4 regions of the Novosphingobium sp. RL4 genome follow, and region 1 is predicted to be linked to each of the others. Evidence: riboswitches for the same ligand, from Rfam matches in the RefSeq annotation. Region 1 holds a riboswitch; each other region holds the start of a gene.
The links. A riboswitch is a leader RNA that binds a small molecule or an ion and turns the genes downstream of it on or off. The one in region 1 is predicted to bind cobalamin.

Region 1 (5,238 bases):
GTCGAGTATTCGACCACCGGCACCATGGTGTCGCCGTGGCCGCCGAGCACGAACGAGGTCACGTCGCGGACCGAAACGCCGAATTCCCAGGCCAGGAAGGTCGAGAAGCGGGCCGAGTCCAGCACGCCGGCCATGCCGACGACCTTGTTGTGGGGCAGGCCCGAGAATTCGCGCAGCGCCCAGACCATCGCGTCGAGCGGGTTGGTGATGCAGATCACGAAAGCGTCGGGTGCGTTGGCGGCGATGCCTTCGCCGACTGCCTTCATCACCTTGAGGTTGATGCCCAGCAGGTCGTCGCGGCTCATGCCCGGCTTGCGGGCGACACCGGCGGTGACGATGATGACGTCGGCGCCGGCAATGTCGGCATAGTCGTTGGTGCCGGTGATCTTGGCGTCGAAGCCCTCGACGGGACCGCACTGCGACAGGTCGAGCGCCTTGCCCTGCGGCAGGCCTTCTGCGACGTCGAAGAGGACGATGTCGCCCAGTTCCTTCTGCGCGGCGAGGTGCGCGAGGGTGCCGCCGATGTTGCCGGCGCCGATGAGGGCAATCTTCTTACGAGCCATGATGCTTGCTTGTCCTTCCCAGAGGCGGGATCGACGGACGAAAAGGCGGCCTGCTGTGTCCCGCTAAAGGCAGGTGCCGGTGTTCAACGAGGGGCGACCTACGCCCCTCAAACCGACATTGCAACCGTGAAAAGCCCGCGCAAAGGGCTGGTGGGGCAGTTTTTACTGATAATAGTTCGCAATTGCAATAGTGGGCGGGAATGCGCGGAAAACGGGCCCGGGAAGCGGGGTTCGGAGCCTGTTTTGCGCAACCCGGCGGGCGCAGATTGCATCCAAGTGTCTCGCACGGCGGTATGACAGGCAAGCGTCGGGGAGGGCGAGTCGCCTTGGAGGAAGGGCAGGCGGTCGCGAGTCACGGCGGCGGCGGCGAGACTGTCAGGCGTTCGTGGTGAGCCGTCTGGCGAAGGCTTCGGCCATGCGGTGATCGAGCTGCCGGCAGATGGCGATCCACCAGTCGCAGGCCGCGATGTCCCCCGCGAGGCGCGCGGCGGCGGCATTGGCGCGGGCATGGGAGGCGGCGGACAGGCCGTGGCGGGCGAAATGGCGCAAGGCTTCGGCGAAGATGCGCTCGTTCGCGGCCAGGGTGGCCGCATCCTGCTGCTGCGCGGTGGCGTGCCCCTCCGTCCGCGGCCGGCGCGTTCGGCGACGAGTGCCGTTGTCGTTGACCGCGCCGAGCGGCACGGATGGACACAGCGCTCGCACGATCACAGGACACGTCCCGCCTTTGGCGGCGGAGAAGCGGATTGCCATGGTATCGGGCCTCTTGTCTTCGGCGTTAGGGGGTGGTGCCGCGACCCCGTTATAGGATTGCAGGCGCTAAGCCTTAATGAGGGCGTATGGTTGCCGAAACCTTGAGAGGGGAATCGGGAGGTTTACTGAACCGGTTGCCCGATCCAGCGCCCGGAATTGGCATACTCGGGCCTGATCCCATGGGCCTCGGGCAGGTTCCTCGCCCGGTATAGCGCTTCGCCGCCCCGTTCGCGCACATCGCTGGCATAGGCAGGGACGGCGGCCTGCACGAGGGTGGCCGGAGCGGAGGCGGGCTGGATGGCGGTGTCCGGCCGGATCGGGGTTGCCGCCTCGAAGGCGCGCTGCACCGCGAGCGGGTCCAGCGCGGCGTTGGCGACCGCGCTGGCGGCGGAATCGTCATGGCGATGCGGCGCGGCGAGCGGCTCCCCGCCGAAGTAGGCGAAGCGGAAGGCCGAAGGGCTCCCCGCCGGTCCGCTCAGGGCATAGAAACGGTGCGCGCCGATCGTCGAGAGATAATGGAGGCTCGGCGCCCAGTAGGGATTGACCTGGACGGTGTGGTAATGCGTGGCCAGGCCGACCGGCGCGTAGACGTAGCCGGAAAGCGCCGCGCGGGCGACTTCCTGCGCACGCTGCCAGAAGAAGCGCTGCGGCGCGCGTGCCAGCGACCCGTCGCAGGTGAAGGAGAACTGGCAGCCGGTCGAGCGCTCGGAGCCCTGGTAGACCACGCCGCAGACGGTCTTGGGATAGGCGGGATGGGCCAGCCGGTTGAGTACGACCTGCGCCACCGCGCGCTGGCCGGCATCCGGCTCGCTGGCGGCCTCATAGTAGATTGCGGCGGTCAGGCACTGGAGCGCGCGGCTGCGGTCCACCCCGGAATTGTCGATGCGCAGCGCGCGGGCGACCGGGCCGGGGCCGGTCACGCCGTCATCGGCATCGGAATGAATGCCTTCGCCGATCCTGAGCACCGGTTCTTCGGCATCGAGATAGTAGAAGGCCGAACCGGGGAAGCTGGCTCCGGCCTGCTCGAAGGGCATCGGCAGGACCGTCTGTTCGGGCGACCGCGCATCGGCGATGGAGAATTGCTGCCAGGAGCCCGGCGAGGCGAAGGCGGGCAGTGCCACGGCGGCCAGTGCGGCGAAACCCAGCGACCAGCGCCGGCGCGCGCGGCGTGCGACATGTCGCCGGCCGCCGCGCGCGAAGTGCCCGCGGAAATCGCGCGGACGCGCTTCCCAGGGTTCGAGGCAGGCAGGAAGGGCGGCAGCGGTCACGAATAGTCCTCTTGGCGCGTCCTTTCGGGGGACGGGCGCATCTTGCGCCTAACCCGCTTTGCGGCGCGCGGCATCCCTGCAGATCGGCACGTCCCGAAGCGGTACAGGCCCTGCCGATAGCCTTAATGGCTTAAGAGAATCTTCCGGTTTTCCCGGCGGCGATACCTGGCGCGGCCTTTACCGGCACTGCTTGCCAATCCTCGCGCCGGACAGTATCGGCGCAAGCGACGTCATGGGTGGCCCGGAGCCGGGCCCCAGGATTGGAACCTGGTGGGAATTTCGGCGAAAGCCCGAAGCTGCCCCCGCAACTGTGACCGGGGAGCGCCCCCTCCACGCGATGCCACTGGGTCAAACCGGGAAGGCGGAGGCGGCGCGGCGATCCGGAAGCCAGGAGACCTGCCCTTGACGGTCGTTCCGCAGCCGGGCGGGGTGTCCCGGCATGCAGCGAGCACGCGCGCATGAGGAAAGGCGCGCGTCTCCGCCATGGACGGCAATGTCGTTCAAGGTTGGAGGAATTACCGTGAAGTATCTGTTTCTGCTGGGGACGGCCCTGTCCGTCGCCACTCCCGCGCTGGCGGACGAAGCCGCAAACGATAGCATCGCAGCGGACGGCATCGTCGTCACCGCGACCCGCACCGAGACCCCGGTGAGCGAGATCGGCCAGTCGGTCTCGGTCGTCACCCGCGAGGATATCGAGCGTACCCAGGCGGTCACCGCCACCGATGTGCTGGCCCGCCTGCCGGGCGTGACCTTCACCCAGTCCGGCGGCTTCGGCCAGCCCGCAAGCGTGTTCATCCGGGGCGCCGAGAATGCGCAGAGCCTCGTGCTTATCGACGGTGTGCGCATCAACGATCCGGGCGATGTCGGCGGCGGCTTCGACTTCGGCAGCCTGACCGTCGGCCAGTTCGACCGTATCGAAGTGGTGCGCGGCTCTTCCGGCGTTCTCTGGGGCAGCCGCGCCATCGGCGGCGTCGTCAACCTCATCACCGCGCGCCCGACCGAGCAGTGGACCGCGCGCGGCCAGGCCGAATATGGGTGGCGCGACCAGAAGCAGCTCGGCGCCTCGGCGGCGGGCAAAGTGGGACCGGTCGGCCTGACGCTGGGCGGCAACTGGCTCAAGGGCGACGGCTATTCCGCCTTCGACGAGCGCCTCGGCGGTAAGGAAAAGGACGGCTTCGAAAGCAAGAGCGCCAATGCCCGGGCCGAAGTGGAACTGGTAAGCGGCCTGTCCGCCGACGCCGGGACCTACTGGACCAAGGCCAACTACGATTACGACAACACCGGCGCCGATGCCCTGAACGTGGGCATGAAGCGCGACACGGTGGGCTATGCGAACCTTCGCTATAAGGGGCTCGACGGCCGCCTGACCGCGCGCGTGGGCTACGGCCTCACCGACACCCGCCGCATCTCGGACGACGCGGTCTTCGGTCCCTACACCACCAACGGCCGCGCGGACCGCTTCGAGGGGCAGGTTTCCTTCAGCCCGATCGACATGGCCAGCATCCTGCTGGGCGCGGAGACCGAGAAGCAGAAATTCTCGAGCGATTACGCGAAGGACTCGACCTCGATCGACAGCTACTTCGGCATGCTGACGCTGCGTCCGGTCACCGGACTGACCCTGAACGGCGGGCTGCGCTACGACGACAATTCGGACTTCGGCCACAAGACCACGTTCTCGGCCAATGGCGCCTGGGTGATCGGCGGCGGCGAAAGCGCGCCGATCCTGCGCGCCAGCTATGGCGAGGGCTTCAAGGCGCCGTCGCTTTACCAGCTCTATACCAATGGCGGTTTCCGCGCGCTCGATCCCGAGACTTCGAAGTCGTGGGACGTGGGCGTCGAGCAGCCCTTCGCGGAAGGGCACGGGACGTTCTCGGTCACCTATTTCGACCGCAAGACCAAAAACCTGATCGACTACGATCTGGCCGAATGGAACTACTACAATGTCGGCCGGGCCCGCGCGAAGGGCGTGGAACTGGGGATGCAGGTGAGCGACTGGAACGGCTTCGACATGAGCCTTTCCGCCACGTACCTCGACGCCACCAACGAGGACACCGGCAAGCAGCTGGCCCGCCGTCCCAAGACCAACCTCTACGCCAGCCTCGACAAGCACTGGTCGGACGGCTTCCGCCTCGGCGCGGACCTGCGCGTGGGCGGGGGGCGCTATGACGACGTGGCGAACACCTATTATCTTGGCGGCAATGTCGTGGTGGGCCTGCGCACGGCTTATGACGTGACGCGGAACATCCAGCTCTATGGCCGGGTCGAGAACCTGTTCGACGAGCACTACGAAGTGGTGCGGACATACGGCACGCCGGGCCGCGCGGCTTATGCCGGGGTTCGGGTGAAGATGTGATCCGAGCGCTTTCCCTGACACGGTCGGGACGGGGAAGGCGCAAGGCCCGCCTGCTCGCCGCCGCGCTGGCTCTTGCCGGCCCGGTGGCGGCGCTGGCGGGATGCGGGGGCGGCGATGCGGCCGACGCGCCCGGTTCCGCGAAGGCCAGTGGTCATCCCACGATCGTCTCGCTCAACCCCTGCACGGACGCGATCCTTGCCGAAGTGACAGGGCCGGGCCAGTTGCTGGCGATCTCGAACTACAGCCACGATCCCGAGAGCAGTTCGATGCCGATGGAAGCGGCGCGTCGTTTCAGGGCGGTTTC
Region 2 (5,238 bases), on a different replicon from region 1:
GACGACACCACCACGACCCGCCGCCCACTCGCCGCCATCTCCAGGGCATGGGCGGCGCGCTCCAGCTCCACCCGGTTGTCGCTGGCGTGAAGCGTCAGCCCTGCCCGCGCGGGGACGCGCGAAACGTATGGGGCATAGCCGACGATGTCGGTCGCCTCCGCCAGCGCCTGCGAGACTTCTGGCGTCACCAGCGCGGCATCACCCGGACCGATGCCCGCAATCGCGATCCAGCCGCTCATGGCCGGCGGCCCTGCCCGTGGATCAGCAGGATCGAGAAATAGGGCGTCACGGCCTGCGCCTCGCACAGCGGCGTAACGCGTTGCTCCGCCATGGCCGCATGTTCCACCAGCCAGGCCTCTCCCTCGCGCCCGGCGGCGGCCACCGCGCGCCGCAGCTTGTCGAGATTGCGACCGATCTTCATGACGACCAGGGCATCGGTATCGCGAATGCGCCTTGCCAGATCGTCCTCGGGCAGCGTGGCCATCAGCACGGTGAGCACGTCGTCTCCCCAGGTCATCGGCGCGCCGCTGGCAGTCCACGCGCCGGACATCCCGGTGATCCCGGGGACCACTCGTGTCGGCACCGAGCCCGACAGGCGGGTGTAGAGGTGCATGAACGAGCCGTAGAAGAACGGGTCGCCCTCGCACAGGACCACGACATCCTCGCCCGCACCGGCCAGCCGCGCGACATGGCCCGCGCAATATTCGTAGAACTCGGAAAGGCAGGCGTTGTAGCGCGGGTCGGACAGCGGGATTTCCGTCGTGACCGGATACTCCATCGCGAATTCCACAACGTCTTCGCGCAGCATCCCCTCGACGATCCTGCGCGCCTGCCCGGGGCGGCCGGACTTGCGGAAATAGGCGACATGCCTTGCCTCGCGCACCAGACGGTCGGCGCGAACGCTCAGCAGGTCCTGCGCGCCGGGGCCAAGGCCCACGCCGTGAACGGTGCCCGGCTTCATTCCGCGCGGCTCCCGATGGCGTTGATCGCGGCCACGGTGATGGCGCTGCCGCCCAGCCGCCCCTCGACGATGCAGCAGGGCACCGGCATCGCCTCCCACAGCGCGGCCTTGGACTCCACCGCGCCGACAAAGCCGACCGGACACCCTATGATCGCCGCCGGGCGCGGACAGGCGGGGTCTTCCAGCATGTTCAGCAAATGGAACAGCGCTGTCGGCGCATTGCCGATCGCCACCAGCGCCCCCTGCAGATGCGGCCGCCACAGTTCGAGCGCCGCGGCCGAGCGCGTGTTGGACATGGCTTTCGCCAGATCGGGAACCGCCGGGTCGTGCAGCGTGCAGATCACCGGATTGCCGGCGGGAAGGCGCGATCTGGTGATGCCTTCCGTCACCATGCGCGCATCGCAGAGCACCGGAGCCCCGCGCGCTGCAGCCGCGATCGCGGCTTCGGCGAAGCCCGCGGAGAACCGTATATGAGCGGCCAGTTCGACCATGCCCGAGGCATGGATCATGCGCACCGCGATACGCTCTTCCTCACGCGTGAAACGCTGGAGATCGGCCTCGGCACGGATGGTCGCGAAAGACTGGCGGTAGATCGCCGCGCCATCGGTTTCATAAAGATGAGGCATCATTCGGCTCCGAAATGGGCGAGCAGTTGTGGGAGATCGAGGCCGGACCGGCATGGCGGGTCTCCGGCAGCGGCATCGATGGAAAGGTCGAAGCGGCCGTTTCGCCCGGTCAGCGTGACGCTTGCAGGGGCGGAACGCGCACAGCCCTTGGCGCAGCCGGAGACGTGAAGGCGGCCCGGAACGTGCGCGGCCAGCCGCAAGGCCAGCGGCCGCGTCGCCACGGTCGCCTGCGGGCACAGCGGTGCTCCGGGGCAGGCGTCCACGCGCATGGCCGGATCGGTAGGATCGCTGACAAAGCCATCCCCGACAGGATCGGGGAGCGGGTTCGCGCCTTCCAGAAGAAGCACCCGCCACGGGGTGATCCGCAAGGCCGCCGCCCCGGAACGTGTGACGAGCGAGGCCAGCGCCGCCGCCTCCACGCTGCCGAAAGCGGCGCCGCAGGCATGGCCCATGGCATGGGCGCCGGGGCCGATGACCGGACGCGGCGATGCGGGAGAGACCCATCCCCTGGCCCAGCCCGGCAGCTCGGCACGGTGGCGCGCCATCCTGCCGGATGCGATCCCGCCGGAGGCGACGAACCATTCCGCCAGTTCGACCAGCGCGCCGACCGCTTCGTCCACGGCAACGGGAATCCCCAGCGCCCGGCCATCCGCGCGCAGGATGAGCCAGCCGCCTTCGCCCCGTTCGATCCGAAAGTCCGCCGGGCTTCCCCCCAGGATCGGCGCGGCTCCGGCGTCCACGGCGAAACCCATCTTTCCCGGCAGTTCCGGCAGGCGAACCTGCGCACTGGCCAGCGCCTCGGCGATCCGGAACGTGTCGTCCCCCGCCGTCCAGTCCGGCGCGACGAGGATATTGCGGCGGTTTTCGGTATCGGGCCGGGCATCCACCAGTTCCAGCGCCACCAGTTGCTCCAGCAGGGCCGCCCAACCGGCTTCGGTCACACCCCGGATCTGGAGATTGGCACGGCGGCTGAGGTCGATCGCCCCGCTGCCGTATTCGCGGGCCAGCGCGCAGAGCGCCAGCGCCTGCGCGCGTGACAGGCGCCCAAGGCGCGGCCGCACGCGCACGATCAGCCCGTCGCCCGCCATCATCGGGCGCCAGGCACTGGGGCACCAGCCGCGCACGGCAAAGTCGCTCATGTGCGGCGATCCGGGCGGGAACGCTGGATTTTCAAAAGGGCACGCTTCGACGAGACGCGCATAAACGCTTTCAACCGCGCGCGGCGACGATGACCGGGGCTTGCCGACGAAGTCGGTCCGTGCGCAACGACAGGCGGGCGCGACATACGCCATCCCTGCACACCGATGCAGCCCCAGCCGCACAGGTTCGTCGCTCACGCGGAGTACCGAGCCTTGGCCTTTCCCTGGACCATGGCAAGAGCGACCGACGCGCCGGCAGGTCTCCTGGCTCACGGGTCAAAGCTCGATACGCGGCCTTCCCGGAACCGGCGCCGATGGGCGCCTTCATCCAGTGGCCGGCTCCGTTGAGGGAGCCCCGGCATCTCGCTCGCCGCTTACAGTTGCAGGGACAGCTGCGGAATGGGAGTTTCCTCCGCACCGCATTCCCATTTCAGCCCCGAAAGGCACCCGCGCGATCGTTGCAGGCCGGACGAAATCCGGCTTGCAGGTGCCGCCTAACCCAAAACGGGATCGATGCCAATCGTCAGCGCAGCCCTGCAAGCGCATCCCGGCGATATCGCACGGCGGCGGCGATACCGGGCGGCCCGATTGCGCCCGATCAATGCGGCTGACGGCGCAGGCGTCATGATCTGCCGAAACCCGGAAGTCATCGCCGATGGTGACGAAACCTCAGGTCGGGTCCGGACGTTGCACACCGAGACGAAGGAGAATCCCATGCTCGAACATGTCCCTCAATGGCTTGGCGCCCTGTTTCACAACTTCCGCGCGGGACATTCCAAGCTGGCGATCGTCCGCGCCGGGCTGGTGCCGGAAGGCGCCTTCATAGACCTGTCGAGCCCCGCTTTCGAGAACGGCGCGCGCCTTCCCGCCCGCTTCACGGCCGATGGCGAAGGCATATCCCCGCCGCTGGAATGGGGCGAGGTTCCTGCCGCCACCACCAGCCTGGCGCTGCTGGTCGAAGACCCCGACGCTCCTGCGGCCGAGCCTCTTGTCCACGCCATCGTCTGGAACCTTCCCGCAGGCACACGGGCGATTCCCGAAGGCGGCATCGGCCCTGACGACGACGGTGCGCCGGACGGGCGCGATGTGGGGCGCAACAGCTATCAGGCCGAAGGCTGGCTGCCGCCCGATCCCCCGCCGGGCCACGGCACGCACGATTACGTGTTTCAGCTCTTCGCGCTTTCCCGCGCGCCCGTGCTGGAAACGAACCCGGGCCGTTCGGAATTCCTGGCGGCGATCAAGGACCATGTCCTGGCCGCCGGAATGCTGGTGGGCCATTACGCGCGCGGAGACGGGGAACCGGCTGACGAGGAGTAGATCACGGCGGCAAAGGCGAGCGCCCCTTCGGCGCTCCCGCCCCGCTGTCATCTCCATTCGCGCAGGCGGGTTGCGCGCGCGGCCATTGTCAGCAGCGCAGGAAAGGACCGGGCCGCGTGGCACCCGGCCTGCCGCAGGACCGGATGGTCCAGCATGTTCTGGAACGCCATGGCCCGCCGGACCTGACCGCGAACCTCCGCGGCGAGCCTGCAGTCGTATCGCCGCGCGTCCTCGCCCGCCATCACGCTTTGCGCGGCGACGAAGGCACTGCGCAGGGCGATGGCCATGCCGTCCCCGGTGAGCGAGGCGGTCATCGCCCACTGGTCTCCCAGCCGCAGCACCCGGCTGTTCGCGGTCCGGGCCGGGGCCATGCCGTAGTTCAGGTTGGCGATCGTTACAGGACGGTCGAACAGCGGCTCCGCATCGGCCAGCATTTCGCGCAGCGCCGCGATCTCGTCCAGCCGGGCGCGCAGGCCCGTCCAGTCCCCGCCGGACTGCGCAAGACGGCTGCGGCGCACGACGAGGCACAAGTTGGCCCGTCCACCCTCCACCATCTGAAGTCCCGCATAACCGCCGCCGAACAGAAAGAGCATGATCGTGCCCGCCAGACGGTGCATCGCGGCAGGGGCAAGGCGGTAATGCATCTTGAACCCCACGAAACCAGCCTCCGCCCGCCCCGTGGACGCCGTGCCTCTTTCGCGCAGGGGCAGCTTGCCGCTTGCCAGCAGCAGATACTCCCCCTCTCGGTCCCCCTCGCTCGTGCGGGCCACGCAGCCGCCGAGTTCGAGTACCCTGACGCCCCGCTCCACCCGCGCGCCGGCTGCGATGGTCTCCCTCAACAGCGCCTCGTCCAGCACATGGCGGCTGAGGCCCCAGGCACCGAAGGGCAGCGGCGCCTCCGCTTCCACAGTGCCCGAAACCAGCCTGATCCGCTGGATCGGCACACCGCCCAGCGAAGCGGGGTCCACGCCAAGCTGGCGCAGATGCGCCGCCGCCTCCACCGAGAGGAATTCGCCGCAGACCTTGTGATGCGGCCCATGCTCCCGTTCCAGCAGGAGCACGTCCCGCCCCTGCCGCGCCAGCAGGCAGGCCGCCGCCCCGCCTGCAAGCCCCCCGCCGACCACGAGGACATCGGCCATGTCAGCGTTCCAGGGTGAAGCGGAAGCTCTCCGCCGCCATGCCCGGCCCGAAGGCC
Region 3 (5,238 bases), on a different replicon from region 1:
ATTTCATCCCAGAGCAGCGGCCAGAAGCTGTCCCGCTCATCATCGAGCGCCAGCGCATGCCGTGCCACCTTGACCCGGCGATGCAGCTCGTAATCGGTCATGGTTAGCGGCCAGACGTACTGATCGATACCGCGCGTGATCTCCACGATGGGCCCGCCATAGGCGGCCACGGTATCCCATACGCCCACGAACTCGATGTCCGGGAAACTCTCCGCCTCGCGGTTGAAAGCCTGCCCCCGCAACCGGCGCCAGCCTTGTATGATCCTGTCCCTGAACCAGCGGACGGTCTGGAAGAGCCAGGGGAACAGGTCCGGCGCATTCTCGCCCAGAAAGCGCCGCACCGCATCGGCGCAATTGCGCTTCAGTTCGCGCTCGTCCTCATAAGGAACGATGCCCTGCGTGCAGATGAGCGCCACGAGAAGCCGGATCGTGAACGCGCCCCGGCTGAACCCGAAGGCATAGATCGTGTCGCCCTTGTCCGTGCCGGGATACTGGCCATTGTAGTTGCGGCAGACATATTCGTAGAGCCGCAGAAGATTGCGCTTCAGCCCGAAGCCGAAAATGCCGCCCAGAACCGCCAGGAAACGAAAACTCGAAGTGCCTACGCCATTGTCGTAATAGGCAATCTGATCGGGGCCGCCGGGCCTCGATCCCAGATCGAGCGCATCATAGAGGCGATAGACGTTCGTGCGGAACAACGCGCGGCTGCTGTTGCCCGTGCCGTCCGAGAACACGACGATCCGCTTGGGTTCGGCAAGCGGCGCAGCCGCATCGGCACGCCGTTCCGGCGCGATTTCTTCTCCGGTAGGTGCGCTGGACACATTCCTGCCCCCCGATAGCTGTCATGAAATGACAATCTGCAAAGCCCCCGCTTCGCACACGACAATGAGTGACATTTCCAACGCGGGCAGACAACAGTAAACGCGCGATCGAATGGGAACTATACTTAAGATCCCATCCGTAAGATTAACAATTTTTACTGAATAATTCGTACGCAAAGGGTGACGTCAGGTCCAACCCCCGCCCGTACCTGCGATCAATGCCCGGCCGGAATGACCTCGATGCCCAGCCGGCCGCCGCGTGCGGCGATATCCAGCAGAAGGTCGACATTCGGATGCGCACCGGGACGCTCGCGTGCATCCGCGGTATGTTCGGCGAACACCACAAGGCCATGCTCGGCGGCAGCCGCATCCAGGTGGTCGAACCGCTGCTTCAGGTAGTTGTAGACGGCGAGCGAACCCTGCTTGCCCGGCTGGTTGGCGATGGAGGCCGCCACGTTCCCCGCATCATCGACCAGGTCGATGCGTTCCAGGCCGTCAATCGGCGGCAATAGCTGAAGATTGTCCTTGAAGGTCGCGCCCGGTTCGATTGCCGCCAGCATGTCTCTTGTTCCTGATTCACTGCACTCGCGGCGCTCTTACACCTTCTTCGAATGACCGCAATCGGTCCCGGAAGCACCACCTAGAACCACCAAGTAGTGCCGCGGCGCATGAGGGCCGCGGCACGCCCTGTCCTCAGAAGGTGTACCGCGCGCCGATCTTGACAGTGCGCGGCTCAATCACCCTGCTCAGGCGCCCATCGACGGGACCTGCCGCATCGTAAGCCGGAATGTAGGATTCGTAATAATAGGCAATGTCCTTGTCGCGGCTGTCGAGGATGTTGAGCACTTCACCATATATCTCGATCCGGCCTCCCTTCCAGGCGGCACGGGCATTGACTACGGTGCTGCCGCTGTCCCGCACGCTGTTGTCCTCGACCAGGGGGTACGGGCCGAGATGGCGAATGCGGATGCTCGTCTCCCACGGGTCCAGCACGATGGACGCCCCCGCTGACGCTGCATTCTCGAAGGCGTTGGGAATGCGGTCGCCATTGTCGTATCGCGAACGGCTGGCGGTATAGTTGCCATCAAGCGCAAGCCAGGGCAGCGGCCGCCAGAAAGCGACAAGTTCGTAGCCATGACGCTTGCTGGCGCCGGTCGGCTCGACCGCGTTGGAATCACCGACGAAACGCAGTTCGCTTCCAACGTCGAGCCACCAGTAGGTTCCTGTCAGCGAGAAACCGTCCGTCTGGAAACGGGCGCCCAGCTCCTTGCCGGTGCCGCGTACCAGAACAGGCACCGGCGTTTCGGCATTCACCGCCCCTCGCACATCGTTGGAGTGGAATCCGCGCCCCCAGTTGGCATAGAGTTCGAACTGCCGGGTAACTTCATAGGCCGCCGAGAACTTGGGCGAAACGATCGAATCGTGCCCGCTTCCCTCACCAAGCTCTTCCGCCGCTGCGTTTCTGGCGCGCACGGAATAGTGATAGTAGTCGCCCCGCAGACCGCCCGTCAGGCGCAGGCCCGCCAACGGCTGCCAGGTTGCCTCGCCATGGATCGCACCGGAAAGTTCCTCGACGTGATAACGGCCCAGCGAGTACAGGAATTCGCGACTTTCCGTGCGATTCACGCCAACGCTGCCGATATGGTCGAAGCGGTTCTCGGTGCCGATGGAGAGTTCCAGTTCCGGCGCCGGATTCCAGTGCTTGCGTGCCGTGAGGCCGGTAACCCAGCGCTTGTCGAACTGGTCGATCTGGCCGCTGGTCCCGTCGGGATCGGCATAAGTCGGGTTTGAATACATGTTCCAGTCGTAATACTGGGCGTAGACGTTGGCGCTCCAGCTCGCCTGCGTGATCCCCACATTGCCGACGAACCGCGTGGTCCGGCCGCGCGCCGTCGGGTCGGGCGAACAGAACACGTCAGCGCATATGTCGGAACCGACGATCCGCTCGGGAATCTGCTCGGTTGGACGCCATGTTGCGTGGTAGGCATGAAGCGAAGCCTGGAGCGCACCTTCGCCCAGCGGCATGCTGTACTTCGCAAAGCCCGCATAATGGCGCAGGTGTTCCTCCTGCTGCCACGGCCCGTCATAGCGCTTCGCCTGCCCCACCACCGTAAGATCGCCGGAACCAAGCCCTTTGATCGTGCCGCCCGCCGCAAGACGGCCGGTGTTGTAGGAGCCCCCCTCAAGCGAAACCCACGGGCGGTCGAAGCCGGCGATCGTCGTCATGTAGGCCGTGCCCGCCAAGGCGAAATCGCCGCCGTCCGCGCGATAAGGCCCTTTGCGGAAGTCTTCACGCGCAACGATCTCCGGGATCAAACCGTTGAGATCGAGATACCCCTGCCCATGACCATGGGTCCGCAGGTTCATCTGCACGCCGTCGATATAGGTCGTGAAATCGCTACCATGATCGAGGTTGAACCCGCGCAGGAAATACTGGTTCGCCTTGCCGCTGCCCGAATGCTGGGCGGCGACCATGCCGGGAATAGCCTCGAGAAGTTCGGCCACGCGCAGCAGCGGACGGACCAGCAGGTCGGAGCCTGCCACGCTGCCTTCGCTGGCGGCATGGGCTTCGCCGATGTTGGTCTCTCCCCGTCCGAAAACCAGGATTTCGCTGTTGCCGCCATCCGAAGCCGACCCGTCCGAAGCCACTTCGCCGGCAAGAGCCGGAACGGAGGCAAGCGCGACGATCCCGCCCATGGCGAGGCGGGCGAATGCCGCCTTTGTGTTGATTTGCATAACAATTCCCCCGGCGCCTGCGACTGGGGGTGGAAGCGTGCCGTCCAAGACGGTCGGCACGCGCCATCGGCCGGACGCCCGAGGCGACCGCGACACGAACCGATGCGGCTTCCACCGCTCGTTCGTCGCTCAGACGGAAAAATTACCGGGCCTCGGCCATCCCCTGGACCAAAGCGAGAGCGACCAGACGCCGGCAGGTCTCCTGGCTTGCGGGTCATCGCTTGATGCACGGCCTTCCCAGGCCTCGCAGGATTTAGCGTCCGGCCCAGTGGCTGCGGCCAGGCTCCTTGGCCTGCCGCGATATGCATCGCGCTCACCGCTTACAGTTGCAGGGACAGCCTCGGATTCGAAGGCCGAAGCCCTCTCACCGCGTTCCCTATTAAGCCTCTTTCGAGGCACCGGCGCGATCTTGCCCGCCGCCTTCGAAAGAAGGAAACGGTTGCAGTCCGCTAACCCACGCAAGAAATGTGTTCAAGAGTGTATTGGCAGGTGAGGTATTGTTACGGCGATGCTTTCGCCCGCCGCGCCGGGAAAGCGGGCCGGGTAGCCGTCACCCCGGCAAAGTCGCGGTCTGGCGAAGGGCTTCGCCAAGCGCGAGCGCGGCCGACGTGGCGAGATTCAGCGAGCGCACCTCCGGCCGCAGCGGTATGCGCACGCGCGCATCACAGACATCCGCCACTGAGGGGGGCACCCCTGCGCTCTCCTTTCCGAAGAGCAGGACATCGTCTGCCCTGAATCCGAATTCATAGGCCGAATGGCTGCTCCTGGTCGTGAACAGCACCAGCCTGCTCAGCCCGATATCGGCCCTGAAGGCATCGAAGCTGGCGTGCCGTGTAATCGTGACATGGTCGATATAGTCCATGGCAGCCCGCCTTACGCGCCGATCGTCCCATACGAAGCCCATCGGCTCGATAATATCCACGCTCGCGCCCAGGCACGCGCCAAGCCTCAGCACGGCGCCGACGTTTCCGGCAATTTCGGGTTCGAATAGAGCAATACGCATCCGGACCGATTGGCGGCAAGACAGCGGCCATGCAAGCCCTTCGGCAGTTCCCGGATAACGAGGCGGGGCGGCGCCCTTTCCGGCCTGTGCCGCAAGTGGCGGATATTGCGGGAATAAAGCCGTTGTGCAACCTAGGGCATCCGAAACCTTGAAGGACCGAGGGATGCCCACGATACAGGACAAGCGACACGACTTCCTCTGGCTCGTCCAGCTGTGGATGCAGCGCGAACGGGATATCGCCGGATGGACGGCAACCTGCGGCGATGCGGTTGCCGCCAGCTATCGTATCCCCGCATCGATGACCGCGCGCGACGCCGCGCACGATTTCCTGTCCTTCAACAGCGCTTCGTTCCGTGGCGGCGTGGAGAACGAATGTCCCGCCTGGATGAACGCGCTGGAAGACCCTTCCTACGGCTGAGCCCCGCATGACGGGCCGAAACGGCGCGCCGCCTCCTCAGCCGAACGTGAAGGCGAAGGCCTGCACGCCCGGATCGAGGAACTCGATGGTGAAGGTCCGGTCGGTCACGGTGCCCTGCTGGCGAACCAGTTGATAGAGCCGCTGCGTGGTCACGGTGCCTTGCCCGGCCGCGTCCGCGTCCATGCCGTGATCGCCGCCCGGAGCCTTGCCGTCCACGGTGACGCGGAAGCGGACCGGGCGTCCTTGCGGCCCCGGCCCCA
Region 4 (5,238 bases), 390 kb from region 1:
GCCCCATGCCGCATCAGGTGGACGAGGATCCCGCTCACGCCTGCGCCGTTTCCGCGTCCCTGCCCGCATTTTTGCCCGCAACCGCCGCTTCGGCGAAAGTTGCCATGCCATTGTGCGCGGCGAGCGCCGAACGCACGATCTGCGCCGCCACCGCCGCGCCCGAGCCTTCGCCCAGCCTCATGCCCAGTTGAAGCAAAGGATCGAGGCCGAAACGATCGAGCAGGCGGGCATGGCCCGCTTCGGCCGAACAGTGCGCGGCAAGGCAGTGCGCCAGAAACGCGTCATTGTCGGCGAGCAGCGGCGCCATCGCCGCGCAAGTGATGAACCCGTCGAGCAGGACCGGCACCCGCAAGTGCCGCGCCGCCAGCACCGCGCCCGCCATGGCGGCGATCTCCCGTCCGCCGAGACGGCGCAAGGTCTCGAAGGCGGTGCCGCAATGCCGGCCGTGCAGCGAAAGCGCGGCCGCCACCGCCGCGGCCTTGCGCGCCAGCCCGTCATCGTCGAGCCCGGTGCCTCGCCCGATCCAGTCCGCCGCCTCGCCCCCGAAGACCTGCGCGGCGAGCGCGGCGGCAGGCGTGGTGTTGCCGATGCCCATCTCTCCCACGAACAGCAGTTCGGTATCCGCCGCTACCGCAGCCGCACCGGCGTTGAGCGCGGCCAGGCAATCCGCCTCGCTCATGGCGGGCAGGCAGGTGATGTCGCCGGTCGGTCGGTCAAGATCGAGCGGAACCACAGCAAGTTCGGCCCCGCAGGCCGCGGTCAGCGCATTGATCGCCGCGCCTCCGGCTCGGAAGTTGGCGACCATCTGCACCGTCACTTCGGGCGGATAGGCGCTCACCCCGCGTGCGGCGACGCCGTGGTTGCCTGCGAAGATCACGGCGCGGATCAGATCGGCGCGCGGACGTTCGCGGCCCTGCCAGCCGGCCATGAACACCGCGATCTCCTCCAGCCGGCCGAGCGAGCCCAGCGGCTTGGTCAGTTCCGACTGGCGCGCGCGGGCGGCCTCGGTAGCCGCCGCATCGGGCGCGGGAAGCCGGGCGAGTGACGCCGCGAAGGCGGCAGGATCGGCGAAACGGATCATGAGCAGATGAAACCTTCAGGCGGAGTGCGGGTGATGAAGTGGCCCTTCACGCCCTGCGGCCACTCCCGATAAGGCACCTGGCCTTCCTCGCTGGCGGCATGGCGTACGGCATATTCGAGGATCGCACGGGCAGCCTGCTCGTCCGGCGCGAAGTCACCCAGCACATAGCCGAGCTTGCCCGGCGCCCGGATCGCCACGGTGCAATGGCGCTGGCAGGCGAAGAGGCAGGGCATCTCGTGGACGGCAACGCCCTGCAGGTCGGGCTCCGCCGCCTGCACGTCGCGCATGGCCTCGGCCAGCAGCGCACCGCCGCGCTGGCCGTTTTCGTCATCGCGTGTCTCGGCGGAGTGGCGGCATGTGCTGCACACCAGCACGGCGGGACCGGGTTCGACGGGGCGCAGCATCAGAACCGGCTCCTCAGCCCGAGGTACAAGGTGCGGCCGAGCGTGCCGTAGCCGCTCACGGTCTCATAATTCTCGTTGCCCACGTTTTCGATACGTCCTTGAAGAATCAGGCCTTCCCTGACCTGCCACTGCGCGCGCAGGTCCACCAGCCAGTAGTCGCCGAGCATGGCGGTGCCGGTGGCGGCGTTGTAGCTCTCGCCCGAATAGCGCGCGGCCACGCTGGCGCGCAGGCCCTGCGGCAGGTCCACGCCGGCCTCGGCATTGGCGAGGTGCCGGGGCACGCGCTGGAGCTGGCGGCCGTAAGTGCTGCTGCCCGCTGTACGGTCCTCCGCCTCTATCAAGCTGTAGTTGCCCTGGGCGAAGAGGATTCCCCATCTGGCCGAAGCCGCCAGTTCCAGCCCGCGCGCGTGGCTCGCCTTGACGTTGGCGTAATAGCCGAAGCGCGATGTCGTGGTGCCGGGAACGTAGCACACGTCCGGCAGGGCGCCGCTGGTCGGGCAATAGGCGAAATCGATCAGGTTGTCGGTGTCCCGCTCGAACCAAGTCGCGGAAAGGCGCAGCACTTCGCCGAAACCCTGTTCCGCGCCCACTTCCCAGCCCCTGGCCTTCTCGGGCCTGAGATCCGCCGCGCCATAGAGGCTGAACAGCTGATAGAGCGAGGGCGCCTTGAAACCCTCGTCATAGCTGGCGCGCAGCACCGTGGCGCCGGCGTTGGGCGTATAGACCGCGCCCGCGCTGAACACCGTGCTGCCGCCGAAGCGCGACTGGTGATCGTAGCGCGCGCCCCCGTTGAGCGTCAGCCCGGCCAGCGGTGTCAGGCGCAGTTCGCCGTAGACGCTGTCCGTATCCGCCGTGGTGGGGGTGAGAACATAGGCCGCCGTGCTGTTGGAGGGCGAGGCGGTGGTCATCCGCTGCTCCTCGCGCTCGGCGCCGAACACGACCTGCACCTCGTCCGCGAACGCGTAAGTGCCCTGGTACTCGAAGCGGCGCACGCGGCCATGGGCGTCGAAGGTGATGGGGCGGATCGTCCGCGCGGGGTCGTAGTTCTCGCGGTCGGTCTCGGTCTGGAGCACGGCGACGCGGTTGGCCAGCCTGCCGCCCGCCAGTTCGAAATTGAGCCCGGCATAGCCCGACCATTCCCCGGTCCGGCCATAGGCCCGTGAATCGCCCGAGGTGCCGTCGAAATCGTTCTTCGAATCCGACCAGTAGCCGCGCAGGTCCAGCGAGACGCCCGGCGCAAGGCGGAAGGTCATGGTGCCGCTTGCGGAACTGCGCCGGTAGCCATCGTCCTCGGTGCCGTTGGAGCGGGCCGAGATGCCGTCGGTGGTGAAGCGGGAGGCCGAAATCCGCCAGTCGATCGCCTCGGAGGTGCCTCCCATCCCGGCGCGGGCCGAAACGGTATCGTGGGTTCCGGCCTCCAGCGCGAAGCTGCCTTCCAGCGGCTCGGTGGGACGGCGAGTGCTGACATTGACGACCCCGCCGATGGCATCGCTGCCCCACAGGATGGACTGCGGGCCGCGCAATATCTCGATGCGGTCGATATCGTCGACGAACAGGTTGGCGAAACCGTATCCCCCCGCCGTCGAGGAGGCATCGGACAGGCGCATCCCGTCGATCACCATGACGGTCTGCCCGGCATCGGCGCCGCGAATGCGCAGCGAGGTGGTGGTGCCGTAGCCACCGTTGCGCGACAGGCTGATGCCGGGCGTGCGCAGCAGCGCGTCGGTCAGCGCGATGGGCTGGGCGGCGACGATCTGCGCCTCGTCCAGCACGGTGACAGTATCGGCCACGCGGTCGGCCGCAACCGGCGTGCGCAGCGCGGTAACGACGATGCGCTCGCCGGAGGACGCGGCATCGGCCTCCTCGGCCAGCGCCGCGAGAGGGTGACAGGCCAGCGCAAGAGCAAGGGTGCTGGCGGCGGGTATTCGGCAGTTCACGGCATGTCCTTCAAGCGAGCGTCGAACCCGGCCGGGTCGGCACTCACGCGAAAGGCGGCAGTCGTTCGGCAGGCGACGACAGGCCCTTTCGCGCCGGGAGCCGGCACGGCAGTGGCTGTCGTTGCGCGAGGATAGCCCCGTTCGCCCGGCTCACCCTGTCCGGTCGAAGAACGACTGCGGCAGGCAGGTCTCCTGGCTCACGGGTCAATGCCGTTTCGGCCGCCTTCTCAGGGATTTGCACCCCCAATGGCGAAATGGCCGCACGGCTCTCCGCTTACAGTTGCAGGGGCAGCCCGGGTCTTGAACCCGCGTTCCCTTTTGATCCCCTCGCGGGGAACCTGTCGCAGCGGCGGCCCTATCGGGTGGCGGTCTGGCGTGCAAGAGCGCGCTGCTTGCGCAGCCTTGCGAAGTGCCATAGGTCCGGCCGCCGGAAGGGGGGAACCGAACCATCATGCACCACTGCCGAGCCTTTCCGTCCGGGCGATATCCGTGCCTCCGCGCGGTGGCTGCCCGATGACCGCCTGCCCCGCCCTGCTCGTCGCCGCGCCGTCCTCGGGACAGGGCAAGACGCTGGTGACCGCCGCCCTCGCCCGCCGCCATGTCCGTGCCGGGCGCCGGGTGCGGGTGTTCAAGTGCGGGCCGGACTTCCTCGACCCGATGGTCCACGAGATCGCCAGCGGCGCGCCCGTCCACCAGCTGGACCTGTTCATGTGCGGCGAAGACCAGTGCCGCGCGCTGCTGCACGAAGCGGCGCTGGAGGCCGACCTGATCCTTGTCGAAGGGGTGATGGGCCTGTTCGACGGCACCCCGTCCTCCGCCGACCTCGCCCGGCATTTCGGCCTTCCGGTGATGGCGGTGATGGATGGTTCCTCCATGGCGCAGACTTTCGGCGCGCTCGTCCACGGTCTGGCGACTTACCGCGAGGATGTGACCCTCGCCGCCGTGCTCGCCAACCGCGTGGGCAGCGAACGCCATGCCGAACTGCTGGAACGCGGCCTGAAGGAAGGCGTGCAATGGCTCGGCGCGATGCGACGCGACGAGGGTGCCGGCCTGCCCGAACGTCATCTCGGACTGGTACAGGCCGGTGAAGTCCCCGATATCGAAGCGCGGATAGACCGCGCCGCCGATCTCCTGCCCGAAAGCGCCCTGTGGCTGCCGGAACCGGTGTCCTTTCCGGCCGCGCCCCGCTGCGCCGCTCCGCCGCCCTCGCTGGCGGGCCGGCGCATCGCCGTGGCCCGGGACGAGGCGTTCGGGTTCATCTACCCGGCCAACCTCGCCTTTCTCGAAAGCGCGGGCGCCCGGCTGTCATTCTTCTCGCCCCTGCGCGACACGGCGCTGCCGGAATGCGACGCGCTCTGGCTGCCCGGCGGCTATCCCGAACTTCACCTCTGTGCGCTCACCGCGAACCGGACGATGATCGGGGCCATACGGGAGCATTTCCTGGCCGAACGCCCGATCCTCGCCGAGTGCGGCGGCATGCTCTACGCCTGCGAACGGCTGGAGGACGCATCAGGCACGAGTGCGCCGATGCTGGGCCTGCTGCCTGCGCAGGCCAGGATGCAGCCCCGGCTTGCCGCACTGGGCATGCAGGAAGCCGAACTCGGCGGCCACGCAGTCCGCGGCCACACGTTCCATTACTCCATGCTGGAAACCGGCCTTGAACCCGCAGCGCTCGCCCGCACGCCGGACGGGCGCAAGGGCGAGCGGATATTCCGGCAGGGCTCGCTCACCGCGAGCTACATGCACTTCTATTTCCCGTCGGCGCCGGAACTGATCGCGGCACTTTTCGGCTAGGCAATCGCCGGCAGCTTCGCGA

Region 2: it holds a riboswitch for cobalamin, as region 1 does, so the genes downstream of both, U9J33_RS17535 (cobalamin biosynthesis protein CobG) here and U9J33_RS14875 (TonB-dependent receptor domain-containing protein) in region 1, are expected to answer to the same signal.
Region 3: it holds a riboswitch for cobalamin, as region 1 does, so the genes downstream of both, U9J33_RS19420 (TonB-dependent receptor) here and U9J33_RS14875 (TonB-dependent receptor domain-containing protein) in region 1, are expected to answer to the same signal.
Region 4: it holds a riboswitch for cobalamin, as region 1 does, so the genes downstream of both, U9J33_RS16635 (TonB-dependent receptor plug domain-containing protein) here and U9J33_RS14875 (TonB-dependent receptor domain-containing protein) in region 1, are expected to answer to the same signal.

What each region holds. Positions count from the first base shown of each region.
Region 1 is NZ_CP141944.1:3,070,485-3,075,722, reverse strand. Features, by position in the region: gene mdh (malate dehydrogenase) at 1-563, opposite strand, end outside; gene U9J33_RS14885 (hypothetical protein) at 939-1,313, opposite strand; gene U9J33_RS14880 (cell wall hydrolase) at 1,436-2,581, opposite strand; cobalamin riboswitch at 2,814-3,000, shown strand; gene U9J33_RS14875 (TonB-dependent receptor domain-containing protein) at 3,102-4,934, shown strand; gene U9J33_RS14870 (ABC transporter substrate-binding protein) at 4,931-5,238, shown strand, end outside.
Region 2 is NZ_CP141945.1:10,834-16,071, reverse strand. Features, by position in the region: gene cobJ (precorrin-3B C(17)-methyltransferase) at 1-239, opposite strand, end outside; gene U9J33_RS17545 (precorrin-2 C(20)-methyltransferase) at 236-961, opposite strand; gene U9J33_RS17540 (precorrin-8X methylmutase) at 958-1,587, opposite strand; gene U9J33_RS17535 (cobalamin biosynthesis protein CobG) at 1,587-2,726, opposite strand; cobalamin riboswitch at 2,963-3,192, opposite strand; gene U9J33_RS17530 (YbhB/YbcL family Raf kinase inhibitor-like protein) at 3,441-4,043, shown strand; gene U9J33_RS17525 (NAD(P)/FAD-dependent oxidoreductase) at 4,091-5,182, opposite strand; gene U9J33_RS17520 (type III polyketide synthase) at 5,184-5,238, opposite strand, start outside.
Region 3 is NZ_CP141945.1:498,377-503,614, forward strand. Features, by position in the region: gene U9J33_RS19410 (DUF2235 domain-containing protein) at 1-821, opposite strand, end outside; gene U9J33_RS19415 (DUF2322 family protein) at 1,037-1,381, opposite strand; gene U9J33_RS19420 (TonB-dependent receptor) at 1,515-3,557, opposite strand; cobalamin riboswitch at 3,732-3,975, opposite strand; gene U9J33_RS19425 (tRNA (cytidine(34)-2'-O)-methyltransferase) at 4,108-4,560, opposite strand; gene U9J33_RS19430 (hypothetical protein) at 4,724-4,978, shown strand; gene U9J33_RS19435 (cytochrome c biogenesis protein DipZ) at 5,015-5,238, opposite strand, start outside.
Region 4 is NZ_CP141944.1:3,462,778-3,468,015, forward strand. Features, by position in the region: gene U9J33_RS16620 (histidine phosphatase family protein) at 1-38, opposite strand, end outside; gene cobT (nicotinate-nucleotide--dimethylbenzimidazole phosphoribosyltransferase) at 35-1,081, opposite strand; gene U9J33_RS16630 (DUF1636 domain-containing protein) at 1,078-1,485, opposite strand; gene U9J33_RS16635 (TonB-dependent receptor plug domain-containing protein) at 1,485-3,422, opposite strand; cobalamin riboswitch at 3,587-3,779, opposite strand; gene U9J33_RS16640 (cobyrinate a,c-diamide synthase) at 3,936-5,216, shown strand; gene paoC (aldehyde oxidoreductase molybdenum-binding subunit PaoC) at 5,213-5,238, opposite strand, start outside.